Archangium primigenium: one gene and its partner. The main gene of each other region encodes a partner of the protein of the gene in region 2 in a complex. Links are inferred from orthologs where the notes say so. Each region holds a gene or a part of one and is shown on either strand. Other genes may lie near its edges. The genes, in order: mfd and uvrA.

Evidence for each region.
Region 1: the proteins of uvrA (region 2) and mfd are in contact, whole or in part, in a crystal structure (PDB 4DFC), measured with the Escherichia coli proteins. The link is inferred for Archangium primigenium from one-to-one orthologs.

What each region holds. Positions count from the first base shown.
Region 1 is NZ_JADWYI010000001.1:8,892,986-8,897,444, forward strand. The notes cover bases 83-4,240. They hold mfd (transcription-repair coupling factor), read left to right. Parts: upstream 83-464; coding sequence 465-4,040; downstream 4,041-4,240. Other genes in these bases: I3V78_RS36520 (c-type cytochrome), read left to right, coding at 83-99; I3V78_RS36525 (hypothetical protein), read left to right, coding at 166-378; I3V78_RS36535 (OmpA/MotB family protein), read right to left, coding at 4,056-4,240. In the rest of the region: more of I3V78_RS36520, read left to right, coding at 1-82; more of I3V78_RS36535, read right to left, coding at 4,241-4,459. UniProt on the Escherichia coli protein: Couples transcription and DNA repair by recognizing RNA polymerase (RNAP) stalled at DNA lesions. Mediates ATP-dependent release of RNAP and its truncated transcript from the DNA, and recruitment of nucleotide excision repair machinery to the damaged site.
Region 2 is NZ_JADWYI010000001.1:3,647,073-3,650,762, forward strand. The notes cover bases 211-3,599. They hold uvrA (excinuclease ABC subunit UvrA), read right to left. Parts: upstream 3,297-3,599; coding sequence 411-3,296; downstream 211-410. Other genes in these bases: I3V78_RS15160 (hypothetical protein), read right to left, coding at 211-356; I3V78_RS15170 (metallophosphoesterase family protein), read left to right, coding at 3,524-3,599. Outside these bases: more of I3V78_RS15160, read right to left, coding at 1-210; more of I3V78_RS15170, read left to right, coding at 3,600-3,690. UniProt on the Escherichia coli protein: The UvrABC repair system catalyzes the recognition and processing of DNA lesions. UvrA is an ATPase and a DNA-binding protein. A damage recognition complex composed of 2 UvrA and 2 UvrB subunits scans DNA for abnormalities.

The DNA of each region.
Region 1 (4,459 bases), 5.2 Mb from region 2 along the record:
TCGCCCAAGAACAAGAAGATGAAGGCCTACAAGGACAAGTTGAGCGACAAGCAGATCGATGCCCTCGTGGCCTACGTCCGCACGCTCAAGAAGGGCTAGCGCCTCCCCCCAGGGCGTGAATATTCCCTGGGGCCCCGCGTCTCGCGGGCAGGAGGCATCCCCCGAATGCGCGTCCTCACCTTCGTTCTCGCCACCTTCCTCGTCCTGGTTTGCGCCACGCGTCCGCCTGCCCGCCTGTCCTCCACCCAGGACCCGGCGGCCACCGCCGAGTCCCTCCGGCCCAAGGACGGCAAGGGGGACGGCGGCTCGGACGACGACGACGAGGATTACCGGATCGCCGGGGGGTACGAGCAGTCGACCGCTCGCCGTCCGGGGTGACCTCCACCCACCAGACGTCGCGCTCTTCCGTTGACCCCTCGGGGTCGCGCTCCTAATTACCCGGAGGCGCCTTCACGCGCCTCCGGATGGACACTCCTTTCTCTCAGAAGCTCGATGTGGGGGCGCAGCGCTCACCCCCGGTGGCCGGTGACCCCGTCGCCCGCGTCCTCGAGGCCTTGCGCGTCGGGCACCGCGTGCGCACCCAGGGACTCCAAGGCGCCGCGCGTGGCTATGCGCTCGCCCAGTTGCAGCGCACCCTGAAGGCCCCGCTCGTCTGTGTGGCGCCGGACGAGGAGGCCGCGGACGCGCTCGCCCATGACCTGGCCTTCTTCCTGGGCGGCAAGGGCACGCCGCGCGAGCCCCGGGTGCTGCGTGTGCCCGCGGACGAGGTGCTGCCCTATGACGAACTGTCGCCGGATGGCGAGGTCGTCGCGGACCGGCTCGGCGCGCTCTTCCACCTGACCCAGGGCACGCGCTGTCCGGCGGTGGTGGTGTCCGTGCGGGGCCTGCTGCGCAAGGTGCTGCCCCCCGCGGTGATGAAGTCCCTGTCCGAGCGGCTCACCGTGGGACAGGACTTCGATCGCGACGAGGTCGCCCGCCGGCTCACCCACATGGGCTACACGAGCAGTCCGCTCGTGGAGGACCTGGGGACGTTCTCCGTGCGGGGCGGGCTCATCGACGTCTTCAGCCCGCTGTACGAGAAGCCCGTGCGCATCGAGTTCTTCGGGGACACGGTCGAGTCCATCCGCGTCTTCGATCCGGAGAGCCAGCGCACCGTGGACTCGCTGCAGGAGATCATCCTCCTGCCCGCGCGCGAGGTCATCTTCTCCGAGGTGACGCGCGGGCACGCCGAGACGGCCGCGCGCGCCCTGGCCGACCGCATCAACCTGCCCACCTCCAAGCTGCGCGAGTACCTGGACGCGCTCCAGGAGGGGCTGTCCGGCTTCGGGCTGGAGGGGCTCTTGCCGGGCTTCTTCCCCGAGGGCCTGGGCACGCTGTTCGACTACCTGGCGCCCTGGCACGAGTCGCCCCTGTTCTACCTGGACGATCCGCTGGGCATCGAGCGCGCCGCCGAGGACCTGTGGGCGGAGATCTCCCGCGGGGCCCAGGCGGCCACCGAGCGGCAGGACCTCACCTTCCCCGCCGAGGACCACTTCCTCACCCTGGAGCGGGCGCAGCAGCGGCTGGGCGCGTTCCGGCTCATGGAGGGCGGCGGCCTGTCGCTGTCCCAGGGCGAGCCGCCGGTGCTCTTTCCCTACGCCACCACCCAGGACGTGCGCGAGGCCATCCTCGCCCACCACGGCGAGGAGGGCGCGCTCACGCCACTCATCGAGCGGCTGCGCGCCTGGCGCGACCACCGCGTGCCCTGCGCCGTGGCGTGCGGCACCGCGGGCCAGGCGGACCGGCTCAAGCGCCTGCTGCTCGACCGGGACGTGATGGCGCGCGTGCAGCCCGGGCCCCTCGCGGACGTCTCGCGCCTGTACGAGCCGAGCGTGACCGTGCACCTGTTCACGGGGGAGATCAGCCACGGCTTCGTGGACCCGCACGGGCTCGCGCTGCTGTCGGACGAGGAGATCTTCGGCGCCCGCTCGCGCCGCCGCGCCCGACGCTCCAAGAGCCTGGATGCCTTCGCCGCGGGCTTCAAGGATCTCAAGGAAGGCGACCTCATCGTCCACACCGACTTCGGCATCGGCCGCTACTCGGGCCTGACGAAGATGCAGGTCAACGGCGTGCCCGGTGACTTCCTGGTGCTCGAGTACGCGGGCAAGGACAAGGTGTACCTGCCGGTGGGCCGCATGCGGCTCATCCAGAAGTTCACCGGCGGCGATCCCACCCAGGTGACGCTGGACAAGCTGGGCACCACGTCCTGGGAGAAGACGAAGAAGAAGGTCAAGGAGCAGCTGCTCAAGATGGCCGCGGAGCTGCTCAACATCGCCGCGGCGCGCCGCGCCCACCCGGGCCACGCCTTCAGCGCGCCGGACCGGTACTACGCCCAGTTCGAGGCGGACTTCGAGTTCGAGGAGACGCCCGACCAGGCCAAGGCGATCGAGGACGTGCTCGCGGACATGCAGAAGACCCAGCCCATGGACCGGCTCGTCTGCGGCGACGTGGGCTACGGCAAGACGGAGGTGGCCATGCGCGCCGCCTTCAAGGCCACGCTGGACAGGAAGCAGGTGGCGGTGCTGGTGCCCACCACGGTGCTCGCCCAGCAGCACTACCTGTCCTTCAAGCGGCGCTTCAAGGACTACCCCGTCACGGTGGAGGTGCTCTCCGGGCTCAAGAAGCCCCAGGAGGCGCGCGAGCTGCTCAAGCGCGCCAAGGAGGGCAAGGTGGACGTGCTCATCGGCACCCACAAGCTGCTCGGCGGCGACGTGGCCTTCAAGGACCTGGGCCTGCTCGTGGTGGACGAGGAGCAGCGCTTCGGCGTGAAGCACAAGGAGCAGATCAAGAAGCTGCGCTCGCAGGTGGACGTGCTCACCCTGTCCGCCACGCCCATTCCCCGCACGCTGCACATGGCCATGTCCGGCGTGCGCGAGATGAGCATCATCGCCACCCCGCCCCAGGACCGGCGCGCCATCCGCACCTTCGTGATGAAGTTCGATCCGCCCGCCATCAAGGAGGCCATCGAGCGCGAGGTGGCCCGCGGCGGCCAGGTCTTCTTCGTGCACAACCGCGTGGAGTCCATCCCCGCCATGGAGACGCGGCTGCGCGAGCTCGTGCCGAACGTCTCCATCGGCGTGGCCCACGGGCAGATGGGCGAGGGGCAGCTGGAGAAGGTGATGCTCGAGTTCACCGAGAAGAAGTTCCAGATGCTCCTGTGCACGAGCATCATCGAGAGCGGCATCGACATCTCCAGCGCCAACACGATGATCGTCGACCGGGCGGACACCTTCGGCCTCGCCCAGCTCTACCAGCTGCGCGGCCGCGTGGGCCGCTCGCGCGAGCGCGCCTATGCGTACCTGCTCGTGCCCTCGCGCCGCACCGTCACCAAGGACGCCCAGCGGCGCCTGGAGGTGCTCCAGCGCTTCACCGAGCTGGGCGCGGGCTTCTCCATCGCCAGCCACGACCTGGAGATCCGCGGCGCGGGCAACCTCCTGGGCGGCGAGCAGTCCGGCTCCATCTCCGCCATCGGCTTCGACATGTACGCCCAGCTGCTCGAGGAGGCCGTGGCCGAGGTCCAGGGCGAGCCGCCCAAGGTGCGCATCGAGCCCGAGGTGAACCTGCCCGTGGCGGCGCTCATCCCGGACGACTACGTGGCGGACGTGCACCAGCGGCTCGTCTTCTACAAGCGCTTCAGCCAGGCGAGCGCTCCGGACGAGGTGCAGGAGCTGCGCTCGGAGCTGGTGGACCGCTTCGGCGAGGCCCCGGACGAGGTGGACAACCTGTGCGAGCAGGCGCTGGTGAAGATCGACATGCGCGAGCTGCGCCTGCGCGGACTGGAGGGCGGCCCGGGGCGGCTGTCGGTGATGCTGGGCTCGGACGCGCTGCTCGACGGGGCGAAGCTGCTCGCCCTGGTGCAGCGCTCCAAGGGCTACTACCGGCTCACCCCGGACCTCAAGCTCCTGGTGAAGCCCGCCCCCGAGGTGCGGGAGCAGGGCCTCATCGCCGAGGCCAAGAAGGTGATGCGCGACCTGTTCACCTGCGCGCAGCCCCAGGCCTGAGCCGCCGCCGCCGCGCTACCGGGCGGCGGAGGGCCCGCCGGTGTTGGGCGCCAGGACGATCTCGATGCGCCGGTTGAGGCTGCGGTGCTCCGGCGAGTCGTTGGCGGCGATGGGCTGGTAGGGCCCATAGCCCGCGGCGGACAGCCGGGTGGGGTCCACGCCCGCGTCCTGCAGCGCCCGCACCACCGCCATGGCGCGCGCCAGGCTCAGCTCCCAGTTGGAGGGGAACGGGCCCTTGGGATCCGTGGGCACGTCGTCCGTGTGGCCCTCCACCCGGATGATCTTCCCATCCACGCCCTTGAGCGCCTCGGCGACCTTCAGGAGCGCCGCCTCCCCCTCCTTGCCCACGCGCGCCGAGCCCGAGGCGAAGAGGATCTTGTCCTTGAGGTTCACCGTCATCCGGCCGCGCAGCTCGGACA
Region 2 (3,690 bases):
CGCAGCCAGGTGATCAGCTCCTCGGCGTTGAGCGGATCCGGCCGGATGAGGAACTTCCGGGCGATGGGCACGCGCGACAGGTACAGCGCCTCGAGCGAGGCCAGGTCGCCCTCGGGGCCGGCGTAGACCGGCTCCGTGTGCTTGAACCAGGGCCGGATGTCCTCCAGGAGCCACTGGACCCGGGAGCTCTTGAAGCGCTCGAGCTTCAGGAACTCCTGCAGGTGGCCGCGCTCCAGGAGGATGCAGTCATCGCCCGCGCACCACGCCTCGATGCTCAGGTGGTGGGCCAGGAGGCGGTGCTGACGCCGACAGTACTCGCGGTGGGGATCCAGGGTCATGGGGGCCACCGCGAGCATGGCCAGAAAGTCCGCGCCGGGACAGGAATCGTTTCCGGCGCTGTTGGCTTCCGGCTAGGCCGCCGGAGAGGGGGACTCCTCCAGGCGCACGCCCACGCGGTGCCGGCGCTTCTTGGTGAGCACCTGATGGAGGTAGCGCCCGGTGTGGCTCTCCTTCACCTTCGCCACCTGCTCCGGCGTGCCCACGGCGAGCAGCTGGCCACCGCCCGCGCCGCCCTCGGGCCCCATGTCGATGACCCAGTCCGCGCTCTTGATGACGTCCAGGTTGTGCTCGATGACGAGCACGGTGTTGCCCGCCTCCACCAGCCGGTTGAGCACCTGGAGCAGCTTGCGGATGTCCTCGAAGTGCAGGCCCGTGGTGGGCTCGTCGAGGATGTAGAGCGTGCGGCCGGTGGCCACGCGCGCCAGCTCGCGCGCCAGCTTGATGCGCTGGGCCTCGCCACCGGAGAGGGTGGGCGAGCTCTGGCCCAGGCGGATGTAGCCGAGCCCCACGTCCTCCAGCGTCTGGAGCACGCGCATGATGTCCTTGTGCGCGGCGAACACCTGCGCCGCCTCGCGCACGCTCATGTCGAGCACCTCGGCGATGTTCTTGCCCTTGTAGCGCACGCGCAGGGTGGCCTCGTTGAAGCGCTTGCCCCCGCACACCTCGCACGGCACGTACACGTCCGCGAGGAAGTGCATCTCCACGAGCTTCACGCCATCGCCCTCGCACGCCTCGCAGCGTCCGCCCTTGATGTTGAAGGAGAAGCGGCCGGCCGTGTAGCCGAAGGTCCGCGCCTCGGTCGTGAGCGCGAACACCTCGCGGATGGAGTCGAAGAGCTTGGTGTAGGTCGCCGGGTTGCTGCGGGGCGTGCGCCCGATGGGCCGCTGGTCGATGTCGATGACCTTGTCCAGGTGCTCCAGCCCCGTGATGGCCTTGTGCCGGCCGGGCACCTCGCGGCTCTCGTACAGGGCGCGCGCCGCGGCGGGGTAGAGGATGTCGTTGATGAGCGTGGACTTGCCCGCGCCGGACACGCCGGTGACGGCCACGAAGATCCCCAACGGGATGTCCACCGACACGTCCTTGAGGTTGTTCTCCTTGGCGCCCTGGATGGACACCTTGGCCTTGCCCGGGGCGCGGCGCCGCTCGGGCACCTCGATCTCCCTGCGGCCCGAGAGGTAGGCGCCCGTGACGCTCTTCTCGTCGTCCATCACCTCGGCGGGGGTGCCGTGGGACACGATCTGCCCGCCCAGCTCCCCGGCGCCGGGACCGAAGTCCACGAGGTAGTCCGCCTCCTCCATCGTCTCCTCGTCGTGCTCCACCACGACCACGGAGTTGCCCAGGTCCCGCAGGCGCTTGAGCGTGCCGAGCAGCTTGCCGTTGTCACGCTGGTGCAGGCCGATGGACGGCTCGTCGAGGATGTAGATGACGCCCGTGAGCTCGCTGCCCATCTGCGAGGCGAGCCGGATGCGCTGGCTCTCGCCGCCGGACAACGTGGACGCGGTGCGGTCCAGGGTGAGGTAGTTGAGCCCCACGTCCACCAGGAAGCCCAGGCGGCTGCGGATCTCCTTGAGCAGCTCGGTGGCGATCTTCCGCTCCGTCTCGGAGAGTTTGATGTCCTTGAGCCAGCCGAGCGCGTCGCCGATCGTCTTGCGGCTCAGGTCCACGATGGAGCACTCGCGCACCTTGACGGCGCGGCTCTCCGGCTTGAGCCGCGCGCCGCCGCAGGTGGGGCAGGGCTTGTCGCTGAAGAACTTCTGGTAGTAGGCGCGCGCGGCCTCGGACGTGGTCGTCTTGAAGCTGCGCATCAGCTTGTTGACCAGGCCCTCCCACTCCATCTCGTAGGTGCCGCCGTCGCCCCACTTCACGGTGAACGACTTGCCGTCCACCCCGTACATGAGGAGCTTCTTCACCTTGGCGGGCAGCTTCGCGTAGGGCGTGTCCAGATCGAACTCGAAGGCCTGCGCCAGGCTGTCCACGAAGTCCGCCGTCCAGCCCTCGCCCCGGTTCATGCCGCTGGCCCAGGGCTCCACCGCGCCGTCGCGGATGCTGCGCGAGCCGTCCGGGACGATCCGCTCCGGATCCATCTCCGCCTTGGTGCCCAGGCCGTTGCAGTCCGGGCACATGCCCAGCGGGTTGTTGAAGGAGAACGAGGAGGGGGCGAGCTCGCCGAAGGACAGACCACAGGCGTGGCACGCGTTGAGCTCGCTCATGATCTGATCACTCGCGGGGCTGCCCGCCTCGTCGGTGACGATGAGCATGCCCTTGCCCTCGCGCAGCGCCGTCTCCACCGAGTCCGTCAGCCGCTGCTTGCCCTCGGGCTTGATGCTCACCCGGTCGATGACGAGCGCGATGTCGTGCTTGGACTTCTTGTCCAGCTCGATCTTCTCCTCCAGGCTCTTGACCTTGCCGTCGATGCGCGCGCGCGAGAAGCCGCGCTTGAGCGCCTCGGTGAGGATGTCCTTGTGCTCGCCCTTGCGGTTGCTCACCACGGGCGCGAGCACCATGGCCTTGCTGCCCGCGGGCCGGGCCATCAGCGTGTCGACGATCTGCTGGGCGCTCTGCTTGCCCACGGGCTTGCCGCACTGGGGGCAGTGCTGGACGCCCACCGAGGCGAAGAGCACGCGCAGGTAGTCGTGCACCTCGGTGACGGTGCCCACGGTGGAGCGGGGGTTGTTGCTGGCCGCCTTCTGCTCGATGGAGATGGTGGGGGACAGGCCCCGGATGGTGTCGTAGCGGGGCTTCTCCATCTGGCCGAGGAACTGCCGGGCATACGCGGACAGGCTCTCCACGTAGCGGCGCTGACCCTCGGCATAGAGGGTATCGAACGCGAGCGAACTCTTCCCGGATCCCGAGACGCCGGTGAACACCACCAGCTTCTTCTTGGGGATATCCAGGGAGATGTTCTTGAGGTTGTGCTCCTTGGCTCCACGGATGGAGAGGGTATCGGGCTCGGACATAGGCGCGCGGATGTAACACTGAAAGGGCGCGCAGTGGGTGGTTTGTGGGCGCGCCGGGGGGATTCCAGGAGGTTGGATGGCCCCGTGCGCCGGGGGTTTCACGCACGCTTCCGGGGGTCACCTGGCTGGTGGGCCGCCCGGCGGGCGATAGGGCTTCGCCTATTTGACACAACGCGTGAGGTTCCCACTCGACAGGGCGCGTGGAGCGGGGCAGGGTGGAGCGCACGATGGTTCCGCTCGCTCCGGACTCAAGATTGATCGCCGGCGTGGGGGACATCCATGGCCGCTTCCACCGTGTGGAAGCCTGGCTGGATGCCCTGGAGCAGGCGCTGGACCGTCCGGTGGACTTGGCCCTCGCCGTGGGCGACGTGGAGGCCTTCCTCCTGGCGGACGA